Regions from separate parts of the Burkholderia sp. Tr-20390 genome, predicted to be linked through region 1. Evidence: predicted binding sites of a transcription regulator. Region 1 holds the regulator's gene; each other region holds the start of a gene.
What was found. The regulator FliA, encoded in region 1, starts transcription of late flagellar genes. The targets are predictions, from matches to a motif close to CTAAAGTTTNNNNNNNNNNNGCCGNTA.
Positions count from the first base shown of each region.

Region 2: a site for FliA is predicted at 4,051-4,077, ahead of fliD (flagellar filament capping protein FliD). Genes of this name have one in related genera too.
Region 3: a site for FliA is predicted at 4,302-4,328, ahead of flgK (flagellar hook-associated protein FlgK). Genes of this name have one in related genera too.

Region 1 is NZ_JAAGPC010000258.1:54-4,466, forward strand. It holds partial or broken gene flhF (flagellar biosynthesis protein FlhF) at 1-1,038, shown strand, start outside; gene G3N98_RS36380 (flagellar biosynthesis protein FlhG) at 1,031-1,849, shown strand; gene G3N98_RS36385 (RNA polymerase sigma factor FliA) at 1,872-2,606, shown strand; S-adenosyl-L-homocysteine riboswitch at 2,715-2,830, shown strand; gene ahcY (adenosylhomocysteinase) at 2,863-4,281, shown strand.
Region 2 is NZ_JAAGPC010000044.1:32,232-38,694, forward strand. It holds gene G3N98_RS14710 (SDR family oxidoreductase) at 1-587, opposite strand, end outside; gene G3N98_RS40335 (hypothetical protein) at 766-1,392, opposite strand; gene G3N98_RS14720 (SDR family oxidoreductase) at 1,444-2,409, opposite strand; gene G3N98_RS14725 (DoxX family protein) at 2,763-3,176, opposite strand; gene fliD (flagellar filament capping protein FliD) at 4,185-5,687, shown strand; gene G3N98_RS14735 (dihydrodipicolinate synthase family protein) at 5,880-6,463, opposite strand, start outside.
Region 3 is NZ_JAAGPC010000193.1:6,998-13,460, reverse strand. It holds gene G3N98_RS33065 (solute carrier family 23 protein) at 1-708, opposite strand, end outside; gene flgL (flagellar hook-associated protein FlgL) at 997-2,238, opposite strand; gene flgK (flagellar hook-associated protein FlgK) at 2,261-4,243, opposite strand; gene G3N98_RS33050 (flagellar brake protein) at 4,441-5,196, opposite strand; gene flgJ (flagellar assembly peptidoglycan hydrolase FlgJ) at 5,418-6,401, opposite strand; gene G3N98_RS33040 (flagellar basal body P-ring protein FlgI) at 6,402-6,463, opposite strand, start outside.

The DNA.
Region 1 (4,413 bases):
GACGCGGCCGCCGCGGTGGCCGACGCCGTGAAGTCGCGCATCGAGCGGATCGTCAACGATACGGTGATGCAGGAGCTCGGCGAACTGCGCGGGATGATGGCAGAGCAGTTCGACAGCCTGATGTGGCACGACCGCCAGCGTCGCAGCGCCGTGCATGGCGCACTGACGAAGCACCTGTTCGCGGCCGGCTTCTCCGCGCAGCTCGTGCGGATGCTGGTCGACAACATGCCGGCCGGCGACGGCGCGCAGACCTTCGAACAGGCCGCCGAATGGGCGCAGTCGGTGCTCGCGTCGAACCTGCCGGTGCTCGAAAGCGAAGATGCGCTGATGGAGCGCGGCGGCGTGTTCGCGCTGATGGGGCCCACGGGCGTCGGCAAGACGACCACCACCGCGAAGCTGGCCGCGCGCTGCGTGATGCGCTTCGGTGCGAGCAAGGTCGCGCTGCTGACCACCGACAGCTATCGGATCGGCGGCCACGAGCAGCTGCGCATCTTCGGCAAGATCCTCGGCGTGCCCGTGCACGCGGTGAAGGATGCGGGCGACCTCGCGCTCGCGCTGTCCGAGCTGCGCAACAAGCACATCGTGCTGATCGACACGATCGGCATGAGCCAGCGCGACCGCGCGGTGTCCGACCAGATCGCGATGCTGCACGGGGCGAACGCGCCGGTGCAGCGCCTGCTGCTGCTCAACGCGACCAGCCACGGCGACACGCTCAACGAAGTCGTGCAGGCGTACCGCAGCGCGGGCGAGCATCCGGACCTGGCCGGCTGCATCCTCACGAAGCTCGACGAGGCGACCCACCTCGGCGGCGTGCTCGACACGGTGATCCGCTACAAGCTGCCGATCCATTACGTGTCGACCGGCCAGAAGGTGCCGGAGAACCTGTACGTCGCGTCGACCAAATTCCTGCTGAAGAGCGCGTTCTGTGTACCGCGTGACGGCTCGCCCTTCGTGCCGCAAGACGAGGACATGCCGACGCTGCTTTCCGCACTGACCGCACGTTCCACCGCCGAGCTTCACGAGGTGCGATTTGGATAAACGAATCATCGACCAGGCCGAAGGGCTGCGGCGCCTGCTGGCCGGGCGCGCGTCACGCATCGTCGCGGTGGCGGGCGGGCCGGCGGGGGTCGGCTGCACGTCCACCGTCGTGAACCTGGCGGCGGCGCTCGCATCGCTCGGCAAGGATGTGCTCGTCGTCGACGAGCGTGCCGACGTGCATTCGGCCAGCGCGACGCTGGCGGGCGCGTGGCTGCGCGACGGCGAGCGCACGCGGGTCGCGGCCGGCTTCGGCCTGTGCGCCGCGGCGCGGCTCGCGCGCACCGGCTACACCGACGCGCAGCTGAGCGATTTCATCGACGGCCCGGCCGACATCGTCCTCGTCGACGCGCAGCTCGGCGGCGACGGTTCGTTCTCGGCGCTCGCCCGCGAAGCGCACGACGTGCTGGTCGTCACGCGGGTCGCCGCGCAGGCGATCACCGAGGCGTATGCGTGCATGAAGCGGCTGCATTTCGCGCACGCGTTCGCGCAGTTCCGGGTGCTGACCAATCACGTCGGCAGCCACGCGGACGCGAAGACGGCGTTCGACAACCTCGCGGGCGTCGCGAGCCGCTACCTGACGGTGTCGATCGCCGACGCGGGCTGCGTGAGCGCCGATCCGCTCGTCGAGCATGCGCGCGAGCTGACGCGTGCCGCGGTCGACGCGTTCCCGTCGTCGGCCGCCGCGCGTGACTACCGGCAGATTGCCGCCGACCTGCTGTACTGGCCGATGCGCCCGCGTTCGGGTGCGGGCCGTGCCGTGCACGCGGGCGGCAAGCCGTCGTATGAGGCGGGCGCGGCACACGCCGCGTGAGCGCCACCGCAAGGAGAGAGCCATGATGTACAACGCTCAAGGAAAGATGTCCCAGGCCGACGTGCTCGCGCAATATGCGCCACTCGTGCGACGCCTCGGGCTGCAGCTCGTCGCGAAGATGCCGGCGAGCGTCGACCTCGACGACCTGATCCAGGCCGGCATGATCGGCCTGATGGACGCGGCCGGCCGCTACAAGGAAGACCAGGGCGCGCAGTTCGAGACCTACGCGACGCAGCGTATCCGCGGCGCGATGCTCGACGAGCTGCGCAGCAACGACTGGCTGCCGCGCAGCCTGCGCAAGACGTCGCGCGAGGTCGAGCACGCGGTGCACCAGGTCGAGCAGCATCTCGGCCGCTCGGCGAGCGAGACCGAGATCGCGCAGCACCTGAACATGCCGCTCGACGAATACCAGGGGATGCTGCAGGACCTGCACGGCAGCCAGCTGATCTACTACGAGGATTTCGACCGCGCGGCCGACGACGAGCCGTTCCTCGACCGCTACCGCGTCGATCACGCCGATCCGCTGTCGGCGCTGCTCGACGAGCACCTGCGCGAAGCGCTCGTCGAGGCGATCGAGCGGCTGCCGGAGCGCGAGAAGCTGCTGATGTCGCTGTACTACGAACGGGGTCTGAATCTGCGCGAGATCGGCGCGGTGCTCGAAGTGAGCGAATCGCGCGTGTGCCAGCTGCACAGCCAGGCCGTCGCGCGCCTGCGCGCACGGCTGCGCGAACAGGCGTGGGTCGGCGCGGAGTCCTGACCCTTTACTGAAGGCCGCGCGCGCCGACGCCGCGCGCGTGTGCCGGGTGCGCGCCACGTGTGTGCGTGCTTGCGCATTCTGCGCGCCGATTTGCTACAATCCTCTCCGCTTTCCGAGGAGCGTTGCGACGGACCACCCTGCGTCCGCCAGGCTCGGAAGGCTTCACCAAGCAGCCGTGCGGCACAACCGCGTCGGCCCCGCTTCCTGAACGGCGCTCACGTCACCAATCTAGAAACTTTTTAGAAAGGAGGGCGTGATGAACGCCATTATCGATTCCAAAGCTTCCAACGATTACGTCGTCGCCGACATGGCGCTGGCCGGCTGGGGCCGCAAGGAACTGAACATCGCCGAGACCGAAATGCCGGGCCTCGTGCAGATCCGTGACGAATACAAGGCGCAGCAGCCGCTGAAGGGCGCGCGCATTGCCGGTTCGCTGCACATGACGATCCAGACGGGCGTGCTGATCGAGACGCTGAAGGCGCTCGGCGCGGACGTCCGCTGGGCCTCGTGCAACATCTTCTCGACGCAGGACCACGCCGCTGCCGCGATCGTCGAAGCCGGCACGCCGGTGTTCGCGTTCAAGGGCGAATCGCTCGACGAATACTGGGAGTTCTCGCACCGCATCTTCGAATGGCCGAACGGCGAATTCGCGAACATGATCCTGGACGACGGCGGCGACGCAACGCTGCTGCTGATCCTCGGCGCGAAGGCCGAGAAGGACCGTTCGGTGATCGCGAAGCCGACCAACGAGGAAGAAGTCGCGCTGTACAAGTCGATCGCGCAGCACCTCGACGCGGACCCGACCTGGTACTCGACGCGCCTCGCGCACATCAAGGGCGTGACCGAAGAAACCACGACCGGCGTGCACCGCCTGTACCAGATGGAAAAGGACGGCCGCCTGCCGTTCCCGGCGTTCAACGTGAACGATTCGGTCACCAAGTCGAAGTTCGACAACCTGTACGGCTGCCGTGAATCGCTGGTCGACGGCATCAAGCGCGCGACCGACGTGATGATCGCGGGCAAGGTCGCGGTCGTCGCGGGCTACGGCGACGTGGGCAAGGGCTGCGCGCAATCGCTGCGCGGCCTGGGCGCGACCGTGTGGGTCACCGAAATCGATCCGATCTGCGCGCTGCAGGCGGCGATGGAAGGCTACCGCGTCGTGACGATGGAATACGCGGCCGACAAGGCCGACATCTTCGTGACGGCCACCGGCAACTACCACGTGATCAACCACGATCACATGAAGGCGATGCGCCACAACGCGATCGTCTGCAACATCGGCCACTTCGACTCGGAAATCGACGTTGCGTCGACCCGCCAGTACCAGTGGGAAAACATCAAGCCGCAGGTCGACCACATCATCTTCCCGGACGGCAAGCGCGTGATCCTGCTGGCGGAAGGCCGCCTCGTGAACCTCGGCTGCGCGACCGGCCACCCGTCGTTCGTGATGTCGAACTCGTTCGCGAACCAGACGCTCGCGCAGATCGAGCTGTTCGTGCGCGGCAACGAGTACGAGAACAAGGTGTACGTGCTGCCGAAGCACCTCGATGAAAAGGTTGCGCGCCTGCACCTCGCGCGCATCGGCGCGAACCTGTCCGTGCTGTCGGACGAGCAGGCTTCGTACATCGGCGTGCAGAAGGACGGCCCGTTCAAGCCGAACCACTACCGCTACTGATCCGATGCGCCGCTGCCGCGGTGCCGGGCGCGCGTCACCCGCGCGCACCCGGTACGGCGGCACGGCGCGGGATCGCCGGCTGCCGCGGCGCGCCTTCGGGCACCCGCGGCAGCCGGCGGCGGCCACTGATCG
Region 2 (6,463 bases), on a different contig from region 1:
GCCGCGGCGCCTTCGTACATCCTGTCCCGCGCCTGCGCATCGAGCTTCGACCAGAGCGGCGTCGCGATCAGGCCCGGGGATACCGTATTCACCCGCACGGGCGACAGCTCGAGCGCCAGCCCCCGCGCCAGCGATTCGAGCGCCGCGTTGATCGCGCCTTGCAGGACCGAGGTCTTGCTCGGCCGCACGCTCAGGAAGCCCGACACGAACGTCAGCGATCCGCCCTGCCGAATGCGTACGGCCCGCGCGACGCGATAGGCGCCCCAGAACTTGCTGTCCATCGCCGCGTAGGCATCGGCGAGCGCGAGACCACGCACCGGCCCCGTGGGTGTCTGCGCGGCCGACACGACAACGTGGTCGAATTCGCCCGCCGATTCGAAAAATGCACGTACGCTCGTGTCGTCGGTCGTGTCCATCACACCGGTTCGCACGCCGTGACCGATCCTCGCTGCGCTCGCCGCCAGTTTGGCCGCGTCGCGCGACGCGATCGTCACGCTCGCCCCGGCCGCCGCAAAGGCCCGCGCGGCCGCTTCGCCGATTCCCGAGCTTCCGCCGACCACCAGCACGTCTCGTCCATCGAATTTCATCGTTCGCTTCCTCCGATCAAAAGCGTGCTCGCGAGCGTGAAGCCGTGCCCGTCGCACGCACCAAATGTTCTGAATACCGCTTGCGGCCAAGGATGGTCGGCCGCCACGCCGAATCGCCGCTGTCGCCGGCGAAGCCGGCAAGCGTCATGGGTTTCGCGAGACGATTCGGCAGATCCGGTCATCCGTTCGGAATCCCAGGCTGCTCATCCGCTGCGAGCGTCGTCACGAATTCGACGGAAACCCCCGGGGCAATGGACACGAACAACTGAAGCTCATTGGACAACGGCACTTCACTCAGCGAGTAGTCGATCCGACTGCCGGAGAGTCGATCGATCAACGTCGCCCATTCGCGGTGCGTGTCGACGCGAAGCGCAATGTGATCGATGCGCGGCGTGCTACGGCCTGCGTGCGCCGGTAGCGTTGCACGCGTGACATGAATCATCGGGCGGCTATCGAGGTACAACCAGTAGCCATCCACCCTGAACGGCGGTCGAGGCCCGGTATCGAGACCGACGACCTCATCGAAAAAGCGGCGTGTACCGTCAATGTCATCGGTAACGATGGTGGCGTGGTCGAAATGCATGCTTCGTGTCCATGCTGGAAAGCCTGGTACGCATTCTGTCGCACGTCGGTCGGTCTTGATAATTGGCTTCGCCATTGAATGATCTTCAATGACGACAAGAAGATGGGGGCCGCTGGTTGCCTGGGGGTCCCGGTTTCGTCGCACGCCAGCGGATTCACGAAACACGATGTCACCGCGACGCCATGCGTGCACGTCTTCGGCAATGTCGCGAACGGCATTCATGGCGCGGCCGGCGCAACGGGCGTGTGCACGGGCCGCGCGGGGCGCCCGATCCTACAGCCCCTGCGGCGCATCGCGCAGCACGGCGCGCAGCGCGGTATCGAACGGCGTCGCGTGGTCGATCCCGGCGGCGCGCACGCTCGATGCGTCCAGATGGCAGTCATAGGGGCGCGGTGTCGCGTCGGTCGGCTGGTCGATTCGCTTGAGCGCGGCGTCGATGCCGAGCGCGGCCGCGATCCGCTGCGCGATGTCGTACTTCGTCATCGGCTCCTCGCCCGACCAGTGACGAAGGCCCGTGATCGACGCACCCGCGAGATGGCGCAGCGTCAGGTCGCGGATGACGTCCGCGACATCCGGCGTAAACGTCGGGTACCGGATCGCCCATGCGTCCATGCCGACCGCGTCGGCGCCCGGCCGAGCGGAAGCGACGATCGCCGGCACGAGGCTCGTGACGGCCGATTCGCTCCAGTCGACGATCGGGCCGAAGAGCAGCGGCAGGCGCAACACACACGACAGCGGCGACGCGGCGAGCAGGGCCGCCTCGCCTTCGAGCTTCGTGCGGCCGTAGATGTTCAGCGGGTTCGGTACGGCGTCCTCGCGGTACGGCGCCGCCTTGCCGTCGAAAACGTAGTCGGTGGAGATGCCGAGCGTCCATGCGCCGTGGCGCGCGGCGAGCGCGCCGATGCGGGCCGGGGCCGTGACGTTGATCGCCCGCGCGCCGGCAGGATCACGTTCGCAGACATCCGGGCGGCGCTCGGCCGCGCAGATGATCACGGCGGCCGGTTGGCAAGTGGCGAAGAGGTGTTCGAGGGCCGGCTCGTCGAGGACGTCGAGTTCGGCGAGGTTTTCCGGGGGCAGCGCCAGGCGTTTGGCGCCGGCGCCTTGCGGGTTCCGGATCGTTGCGACGAGGTTCAGCGACGATTCACGGGCCAGGGATGCGGCAACCGCGCGGCCGAGGAGGCCGGCGGCACCAATGAGGAGGACGGTCGGGAGGTCAGTCGACGAGGTCGGATTTGGCATGGGCGGTCATTCGGGTGACTGGGACGTGCTCGAGGTCGCGTTCGACACTCGGGCCAGGGTCGCGGGGAGCATAGCCGAGTATGACAGCCAGTACATCGTGATGGCAGATCGGCAACCCCGCGACGGGCGCGCGTCACGTGCATCACTTGCGCCGCGACCGGCGGCCGGCGCTCGGCACGGCGCCCCCCGTCCACCGGGATGACGCCCGTCCTGCCGACGACATCGGCACGCCGCGCGGCCGCCCGCGCGCGGGCAATCCGCGGCGCCGCCACCTCACGAACCTCGCCCAAAAGCAAAGCCCGGTGCGCTTGCACGCACCGGGCCGTCACCTCTGCGGAAAACCGCGTCCCGCGTTACTTCCGGTCGAGCGAATACCGCCCCGGCCCGGTCAGTGCGAGCAACAGCAGCCCGCCGATGATGCTCACGTTCTTGTAGAAGTTGATCATCGCCATGTATTGCTCCATCCCCTGCAGCGCCCAGTAGCGATGGCCGATCAGCGCGGTCGCGAGCGTATAGGCGGCGAACACCAGTGCGAGCGGACGCGTATAGAAGCCGATCGCGATCAGCAGGCCACCGGCCAGCTCGACCGCCACCGCGATCGCGGCCGCCAGCTCGGGCGCCGGGTTCCCCGTCGACGCCATGTACGCGACCGTGCCCGAGAAGCCGCTCAGCTTCTGCCAGCCGAACAGCACGAACAGGATCATCAACAGCACGCGAGCCGCCAGCAACAGCTCGTCCTTCTTCGACTCCAGTGAAACGTAACGCATGACAATCACCCTTGAATTGACGGTTTGATGCGTCCGGTGCCGATACGCGCCAGATCGGCGCGCCAGGTCGGCAACGAACCACTCCTCGCACACTCGGACAGCAAGCCGGCTGGCCCGCCGCCGAAGAATCCGCCTGATCGCGCCGCTCCCGGCGCGCTCCGGATCGGTTCTGGCGAAGCACGGATGCAGTCTACTGTCTCCCTGCGAATCATCAATCCTTCAAAACAAGATTCGCTGTCACAATCTAGTGGACAATCGAGCGAATCAAGGCCGCACGCAGCAGCCATCAATCCGATCAAATGAATCTGCCGTTGTGTTTCAAGGACATGAAAACCGCCCATTCATATCCGGCCTCCGTATCCAGTCGATATTGAATCGCCAATTCGCGATCACAGGCCAAATCGAAATATCGCAATCGCGATTCGACGATACGTTATGTGTACAAACCTGCCATCAGTGAATTAATTTACAAATTCGACTTTCTTTCCAATCGGCGAAGGCCCTCCGTTCGGGGCAAAGACGTCCGGCCTGGAAATGCGTTTTGGCAAACGAAAACGTTTCACGGGCAAGCGGGTTGATGTCGTCCACCGCGGATGCCGTCTCACATTCAAGGATTTCAGCTCGATAGCTGCCGGGAAGAACACCTTCCGCGCACTATCGATAGATCCGGTGTTTAGCCGAGCAAGCGAAAAAACGATCAAGCATTCACGCTCCCGGCAAGTTCTCGATTCCAGCAAAAAATCCGTTAATAAACACAATCAAAAATGATTCGTTTACGGCAAAAAATCGCAAACCTTTACCCCCACTCCACCACGACATTTCCATCCACACTTTTCCCAACAATCATTACAAAAAATTACTAACCAATACGGATTTAAATATACGATAGCGCACGCCCTTACATTTCCCCGACATTCCCGTGACTTCCAGAACGCGTCGCTCCGGACACAGCCCGCAGGCCGTCGCCAGCCGCTCGTCGCGGGATCGCTTTTCAACCGGAGACTCCCCATGGCAACGAACATGTCTGTGAACAGCAGCGCGAACGCGAACAGCCTGTTGCAACAGGCGGCGCAATCGATCATCAACGGCTCGACCGGCAATGGGTCGATGGATGTCGGCTTGCTCGTCACGACGCTGGTGAACGCGAAGACGGCCGGCCGGGCCGCGGCGCTCGCCGCGTCGCAGCAGACCGGCACCACGCAGATTTCCGCATTCGGCGCGCTGTCGTCCGCGCTGGGCGCGCTCGAAGCGGGCCTCGCCACGCTGGCGAATGGCGCGCTGCAGTCGACGTTCACCGCGGTCGCGAGCGGCAAGGGCCTGACCGCGACGCCGAGTGCAGGCGCGGTTGCCGGCACCTACACGGTCGGCGTCACGCAGATCGCGACCGCGCAGGCGCTGGCTTCGTCGGGCGTCGACGGGAAGAAGGCGCTCGGCACCGGCACCCTGACGCTGTCGCTCGGCAACCAGTCGTTCAAAGTCGACGTCAACGGCACGAACAACACGCTGTCAGGCATCGCGGCCGCAATCAACTCCGCAGCGAACAACCCGGGGGTCAGCGCGACGGTCATCAACGGCACCGACGGCGCGCACCTCGTGCTCGCGTCGTCGAAGACGGGCTCGGCGAGCACGATCAGCGTCGCGGTCGGCAACGTGGCCAACGACAACGGGCTGTCGAACCTCGGCGTCACGTCGACGGCCGACACGAAGGGCGGCCCGTCGAAGATCGACTCGGCGAACAGCGCGGCCGCGTGGCGGCAAAGCGCGGTCGCGCAGGACGCGAAGTTCACGGTCAGCGGCATCGCGTCGACCAGCGCGAGCAACTCGGTGTCGGGCGTGCTGAACGGCGTCACGCTGAACTTGTCGGCGGCTGCGGTCAGCGCAACCGATACGCAGACGCTGACGATCAGCCCCGACACGAAGTCGCAGGCGGCCACGATCACGAATTTCGTGAACCAGTACAACGCCGTCGTCAAGACGATGGGCGCGCTGTCGAGCTACACGCCGGGGGCGAGCGCGCAGGGCGCGCTGATCGGCGACTCGACGCTGCACACGATCCGCAACGCCCTCGCGTCGACCATCGCGCGCGGCGTTCCCAACAAGAACGGCGACGGGCACACGAACCTGGCGGCGATCGGCGTCTCGCTCGAGAAGGACGGCACGCTGAGGGCCGACAGCGCGAAGCTCGACAGTGCGCTGACCAACAACCCGTCGGGGGTCGCGCACCTGTTCAACCCGACGAACGGGGTAGGCAAGCAACTGACCGACCAGATCGCGACCTTCACGAAGCGGGGCGGGATGATCGACCTGCGCACGAACGCGCTGGGCGCCGACCTGAAGCGCGTCACGCAGCAACAGACGAATCTGGCCGACTACGCCGCGCAACTGACCAAGCAGTACCAGGCGCAGTTCACGGCACTCAACGCGCTGATGGCCAAGATGAACTCGAACACGCAGTACCTGACGCGGCTGTTCGGCGGGGCCAACAGCAACGGCACGCTGGCGAACAAGTGAAGAGCGTCCGGGCCGATTGGCGATCATCGCGGCGCGAGCCGGTCAATGGATCGACCGGCTCGCGCCGCCGCGCACGGTGTCCCGCGTGGAAGCCTCACTCACTCACTCACGCACGCCCGGCAGTGCGCGAGCATGCGCCGGGTTCGGCTCCCCGTCTCGCACCGTCAACCCCGGACGGCCGCGCGCGCCCGATTACGCGGCGATCCTTCGCCGGAAATGCTCGGTTCCGGCCACGATCTTGTCGAGCACCGCATCGAGCGCCCAGAACCGCTCACGCACGTCGTAGTCGATCACGCGGCAACGGATCGACGCGAAGGTGCCGATTCGCTGGTGATAGAGCTTCGCGAGCGCCGGGTACCCCAGCGCCTCCGACACCGCCGACACGACGAGGAACGTCGACAGCTCGTCGGCCAGCGCCGGATTCGACGCCCCTTGCGTGCGCAACCACCGGTACAGGTCCGGATGGAAGTTGGTGAACACACCGTTGAAGCCGGCGGACCCCGCCTTCATCGCGTCCCACGCAATCGCGGCGTTCGCGTTGAGGATCTTCAGCGGCGAGCCCTCGGCGAGCGCGACGCGCCGCTTCACCGTCTCCAGGTCGCAGCTCACGTCCTTGAGCATCACGAACCGGCCCGTGTCGATGCACGCACGCAGTTCGTCATCCGACAGCAGCCGCCGGTAAGGCGCCGGGCACTCGTACAGCCCGAGCGGCAGATCCGACGGCAAGCGCGCGAGCAGCCGGTGCAGATGGTCGAGCAGCGCGGCGCTGCCCTTGC
Region 3 (6,463 bases), on a different contig from region 1:
CACCCCGAACCAGGCCGCCTGCCCGACGATCGAGAAATCGATCGGCTTGCCGAGTCCCATCCCGTTGGTCGCGACCGCGTAGATCGCGTAGGCGATCACCAGCCCGACCAGGATCAGCAGGCGCTGCACCATGCCGCGCGAGAACACCGCGACGCCGCCGACGCACAGCACGGTCACGAGCGCCATCACCGATTCGAAGGTCGACCCGGACACGCCCTTGACCGCGATCGGCGCGAGGTTCAGCCCGATCACCGCGACCACCGCGCCGGTCACGACGGGCGGCATCAGCGTCTCGATCCAGCGCGTGCCGATCGCCTGCACCAGCAGGCCGAGCGCGACGTACACGACGCCGCACGCGACGATCCCGCCGAGCGCGACCGGGATGTTCGGGTTCGGGCCGCTGCCGCCGTAGCCGGTCACCGCGATCACGAGGCCGATGAACGCGAAGCTCGAGCCGAGGTAGCTCGGCACGCGGCCGCCGACCAGCACGAAGAACAGCAGCGTGCCGATGCCCGACATGAAGATGCACAGGTTCGGGTCGAAGCCCATCAGCAGCGGCGCGAGCACGGTGGAGCCGAACATCGCGACGACGTGCTGCACGCCCATCGCGACCATCTGCGGCCACGCGAGGCGCTCGTCGGGGCCGACCACGCGCGAGGCCGCGCCGGTCGATTGCACCCGCCAGCGCGGGAAGTAGGAATCGGACATGGGGAAAAGGGCTCCTGTCGGTCGCCGGCTGCGGAGGATGCGCCGGTCTGGAATCTGGCGCGAGTTTACGGAGCGGAAATGGGGCTGGCAAGCAGGCTGAGAAGGGGGTCGAGAAGCGGGCCGCCGGGCGGGGCCAGCGTGCACGATGCGCGGCTTGCCGCGTGTGCGAAACGGGGCACGATGATGCGCCCCGGTGAAGCGCCCGCCCGCGCGGGAACAAGCGCGGGCGGCGACCGAAGCCGGCCGCGACGCAAGCGGGCGCTCACATCGCGGCCGGCGCGACTGACATCAGGGGTTGATGTACTGGAACAGCGACAGGTTCTGCAACTGCGCGTACGCCTTCTGCGAGCCCGTCAGCGCGTTCTGCATCTGCAGGAACTGGCTGATCGTCGTCACCATGTTGGTACTCGTCAGGTCGGACAGGTTGCTGGTGACCTGCAGCGACGCGGTCTGGTTGACGGCCTGCATCGCCTTGACTTCCTGCTCGCGGCCACCGACCGATGCCTGGATCGTCGTGATGTTGCGCATCGTGTTGCCCAGCTTGGTCGAGCCGGTCATCAGCGCGTTCTTCAGCGCCGCGCCCGCCACCGCGTTGCCCGTCACGGGCGTCTTCAGCGCCGCGATCATCGCGTCGAGCGTCGAGAACACGTCAGAGCCGCCGCTCGCCTGCGGCGCCGGCGCAACGGCAAACGTGTCGCCGGCGGCCGGCGTGCCCGACACCGCCACCGTCATTCCGCCGCCGAGCGAGATCGCCGCGCCCGACGAATAAGCCTGCGCCGGCGTGGTGGTGGGCGGGCTGACCGAGTTGTCGGTCACGGTGTAGGTCGGCGCGGCGGCCGTGCCGCCAAATTTGATCGAGAACTGATGGCCGTTCGTCGCGATCGACGGGTTCGTCACCGTGACCGCGCCGATCGTGCCGGTGCCCGTGTTGCCCGCGCCGGCCGACGGCACCGGCGAGCTGCCGATCGCCGGCACCGACATGAAGACGGCCGCGCCCGTGTCGCCCTGCGACACGGTGCTCGAATCGGCGATCTGCACCTGGCGCGTGCCGGTGTCGCCGACATAGGTGACGCTGCCGCTCGGCGTCGTCGAAAACGGCGCCGCCGAATTCTTCGTGCCGGCGAACAGGTAGTTGCCCGCGCCGTCGTTGGTGTTCGCGAGCGTCATCAACTGGTCGCGGTAACCCTGCAGCTGCGTGGCGAGCGCCGAGCGGTCGCTGTCGGACATCGAACCGTCGCCGGCGCGCACGAGCAGCGACTGCGTGTTCGTCAGCACGGTGCTCACGTTCTGCAGCGTCTGGTCCTCGGCCTGCAGTGACGCGAGCGCCGCGTTCTGGTTGGTCGCGTACTGCGACAGCGTCGCCGACGTCATCGACAGCTGCACGGCCTGCGCCGCGCCGGCCGGATTGTCCGCCGCCGTCTGCAGGCTCACGCCACTCGAGATCTGCTGATACAGCTGCGCAAGCTGGGCCTGCTGATCGTTCATTTGTGAAACGTTCAGCTGGAAGAACTGGGCGCTGGAAATCCGCATCGCTTCTATCCCTCGAATCCGGTCAATTGAACAGGCCGAGCACGGTCTGGAACAGCGTCGCCGCCGTCTGGATCACCTTCGCGTTCGCCTGGTAGAACTGCTGGTACTGCATCAGGTTGGCCGCTTCCTCGTTCGTGCTCACGCCCGACACCGACTGCTGCGCCTGGGTGATCTGGCCGATCAGCCCGGTCTGCGCGGCGCTCGACGATTTCAGCTGGGTCGTCGTGTTGCCGATGCCGTTCACGTAGCTCGCATATGCGCCCGTGAGCGTCGTCGTGCCGTTGCCGAACGCCTTCGAGTTGACCAGCTTCGACAGCGCGAGCGCGTTGGAGCCGTCGCTGGTGCCGCCCGCATACGGCCCGATCGTGAACGAGTCGCCGGTCGCCGGTGCGCCGGACAGCGTGACGCTCACGCCGTTGAGCGCGCCCGCGGCCGTTCCCGACATCGTCATCGTCGCGCCGGCCGCCGGGTCGTACGGGACGGTGTCCGTCGGGTTGTTGATCGTGACCGACGTCGGCGGCGTGGTGCCGATCGTCACCGTGGTGCCGACCGGGAAACCCGTCAGCGTCTTCGCCGTCGCGTCATAGGTCAGCTTGGTCGTCGGCACTTGATAGCCCGCGGTGACGCCGCCCAGCGTGATCTTGCCCGTGCCGGTGTTGGTGCTCGCCGCCGACGTGACGGCCGGCGAGGCTGCCGCGATCGCCAACGCGCTCGTCGTGGCGAGGCCGAAGCCGTTCAGCGCGCCGCGCGTCGGCAGCACGGTGAACTTGTCACCGGCACTCATCGAGCCCGACGGGACCGAGAAATTCAGCCCGCCGAGCGAAACCGGCATCGGCCCCGCCTTTTGGTCGACCACCGCGCCGCTCGCGCGGTCGGTCAGCGTGTAGTTCGCGCCGTCGAAGGACAGCGTGTAGTCGCTCGTCGTCGGCTGCGACGCGTTCGCGAACGACACGGACAGCGACGCGTTGCCGGTATTGCCCTGGTTCGCGTACACGGTCGGCGACGGCGTCGTGAACAGGTTGCCGCCCTTGTTGCCCGACAGGTCGATGCCGAGCGCGTTCTGCGCGTTGACCTGCGCGGCGAAGCTGGTCGCGATCGCGCCGAGCTGGGCCTGTGCGGGGTCGAGCGTCTGGCTGCGGAACGCGAGCAGGCCGCCGAGCGTGCCGCCCGACAGCGACGAATCGGGCAACGGCTGGTTCGGCCCCTGCGGCTTCGCGCCGGCGATCCCCTGCGACACGACGGTCAGTTCGCTCGGATCCGACGGCGACGTGACGGCCGCGAGCTGGTAGCTCTTGTCGGCGACGACGAGCGGTTGGCCACCCGACATGAACACGCTGTAACCGCTGTCGTTGCGCACGACCTGGATACCGGCCAGGCCCGACAGGTTCGACACCGCGAGGTCGCGCTGGTCCAGCAGCTGGTTCGGCGGCTGCCCCTGGCTGCTCGCCGCCGCGATCTGCTGGTTCAGCTGCGCGATCTGCGCGGTGTACGTGTTGATCTGCGACACGGTGCTGGTGAGCTGCGTGTTCACGCTCTGGCGCAGCGCGTCGTACTGCTGGCCGGCCGCGTTGAGCTGGTTGGCCAGCGTCTGCGCGTTGCTGATCGCGGTCTGCCGCACCGACGGGTCGGACGCGTTGTTCGCGACGTTCTGCAGCCCGGTGAAGTAGTTCGTGATCCCGGTCGAGACCCCCGCCGTCGGGCTGCCGATGTAGTTGTTCAGCTGCGCGACGAGCGTGTACCACGTCGACAGCGCGCCGCCCTGCGTCTGCGCGGTGTTCAGCTGGTCGCTCAGGTACTGGCTGTACTGCCGCTGCACGGTGACGGTGTTCACGCCTTGCGGCATGTAACCGCTGCCCGAGTATTGGCTGCTCGCTTCCGCATACACGGGCCGCTGGACCGAATAGCCGGGCGTCGCCGCGTTGCTGATGTTGTTGCTGGTCGTCGTGAGGCCCCAGAGCGCGGCATTCAGGCCGCTGACGCCGAGGTTCATGAGTGTGTTGGACATGCGCGATCCTGATGAGCCGGCCGCGCGTCGCGGCCGCCGGGTTGCGTGACTCCCGGTATAACGGCCGCCGATCGAAAAAATTGAGGAAAAAATGCACGCGCGACGCGCACGTGCGCGTCGCCGGTTCGGGCGTGCGGCCGAGGGTGCCGCAAACGCCGTGCGGGCCGCCCCGGGCGGGGCCGGCCGCCGCTTGCGCGTCAGGCCCGCGCGAGCGAGCGGCGCTTCATCTCGAGCTGCGTGATCAGCCGCTGCAGCGTGTTCTCCGCGCTGCCCGGCAGCGACATGTAGCGGAAGCCGAGCTGGTAGCGCCGCGACCCGTTCGGCATCTGCGTCGAACGCTGCGACACGAGCTGCAGGTCGAGCGACAGCTTGCCGTGGCCGGTCAGCTCGAGCTCGACGTCGGGCAGCAACGTGCCGACCTCGAGCGCCTCGACGCGCTCGTCGGCCGTGCGCAGCCCCACGCCGCCGAGCGACAGGTTATGCACCTCGAACAGGAAGCTTTCGCCGTCCGGCAGCTTGCCGCGGCACAGGAACGGATCGACGATCGGCGCATCGACGCGGAAATACTCGCGGCGCTGGATGCACATCAGCACGTCGGGGAAATCGGCGACGAACGCGGGCAGCCCCTCGTAGCGCGTCTCGCGCGGCGTGCCCGTGGAGAATTCGACGCGCACGCCCTCCGGCGCGGCCGCGAACGTGCAGTGCGACGCGCCGAGGATGCTGGCGTTCTGCTCCGCCAGCGCACCCCAGTCGAACGTAAACGTCCGCGCGCCGACATCCACCTCGAGCAGGCGCGTGACGAGCTGGCCGCCCGGATACTGGACGGTCAGGAAATCGCCGCGATTGACGAGGTTGCGCAGCTGCACGCCGATTTCCAGCGGATTGCGGCGGGCATAGTCGGGCCCGGAGTGGCCTGCATCCAGGCTGGGGTCCGTCGACGTTTCGATATTCATGGCTAGCCGGTCATTCTTGTCATGGGCGCCCGGGCAACCGGTGCGCAATAAAACCGGGCCAGAACGGGGGCCCGGTCGCAGGTCTCTCACACTTAGCGGCAGTGCTGACCGAAAGTTTAGATCGAATTGGGGATTTTTTTCGCGCAAACGTTGAAACCGCGCGCGGCGGGCTGCCGGGCGCGGTCCAGAGGGTGCAACAGGCGGGAGCCGACGGGGGGCCGTCAGCCGATCTGCTGCATGATCGAGATCAGCTTTTTCGCGTAGTTCGGGTCGGTCGCGTAGCCGGCCTTCTGCATCCCGTGCGCGAAGCCTTCGACGCTGCGGCTCGCGCTCAGCACGCCCGAGTAGCGCGGGTTGTTCTTCAGCAGGTTCGCGTAATCGGTCATCGCGTGCTCGTACGAATCGTACGCGCGGAATTTCGCGACCACGCGGCGCGGCGTGCCGTTCACGTATTCCGTGGTCAGCGCCGACACCGTGCGGCCGGTCCAGCCCTTGGTCGCCTTGATGCCGAACACGTTGTAGCTCGTCGAGCCGTCGGTCGCGCGGATCTCGCGCTTGCCCCAGCCCGATTCGAGCGCGGCCTGGCCGACGATGAAGCGCGCCGGGATGCCGGTCGACGCGCTGGCCGCCTGCGCGGGGCCCGCGAGCCGGTCGACGAACGCGTCGGCGTCCTGCACGCCGCTCGCGCCCTTCAGCGGCGGCGTCAGCGCGCTGCCGGCCGAATAGCCGCGCGTGCCGGCGAGCCCGCCGTTGTTGGCCGAGTTCGCGTAGGCCTTCGCCATCGCGTTCATCGCGGCGAGGCCACCTTCGTTGCCGGACGCGCCGAAGCCGGCCGCGCCCAGCCCGGCCGCGCCGACGTCGGCCGCCGAATCGCTGCCCGCGCCCTGCCCCGCATTGCGCAGCAGCTGCTTCATCAGCGCGTCGGCCACGCCGATCCCGCGCGTCGACATCTGCTGCGCGAGCTGCTGGTCGAGCATCGACGTGTACATCTTCGACGTATGCGAATCGAACAGCCCGCCGTCGGGCGATGCGTCGCGCATGCTCTTGAGCATCATCTGCGTGAACATCGCGTCGAACTGGCCGGCGACCGCCTTCGCGCCGGCCCGCGGCGACTGCTTCGCCTGCTCGCGCAGGGCGTCGAAACCCTGCACGTCGAGCGCAAAGCGCTGCGTGAGGTCGTTCGCGTTCGGGAGACTGGCTGCCATTTAGATGATCTCCAGGTCGGCGCGCAGCGCGCCGGCGGCCTTCATCGCCTGCAGGATCGACA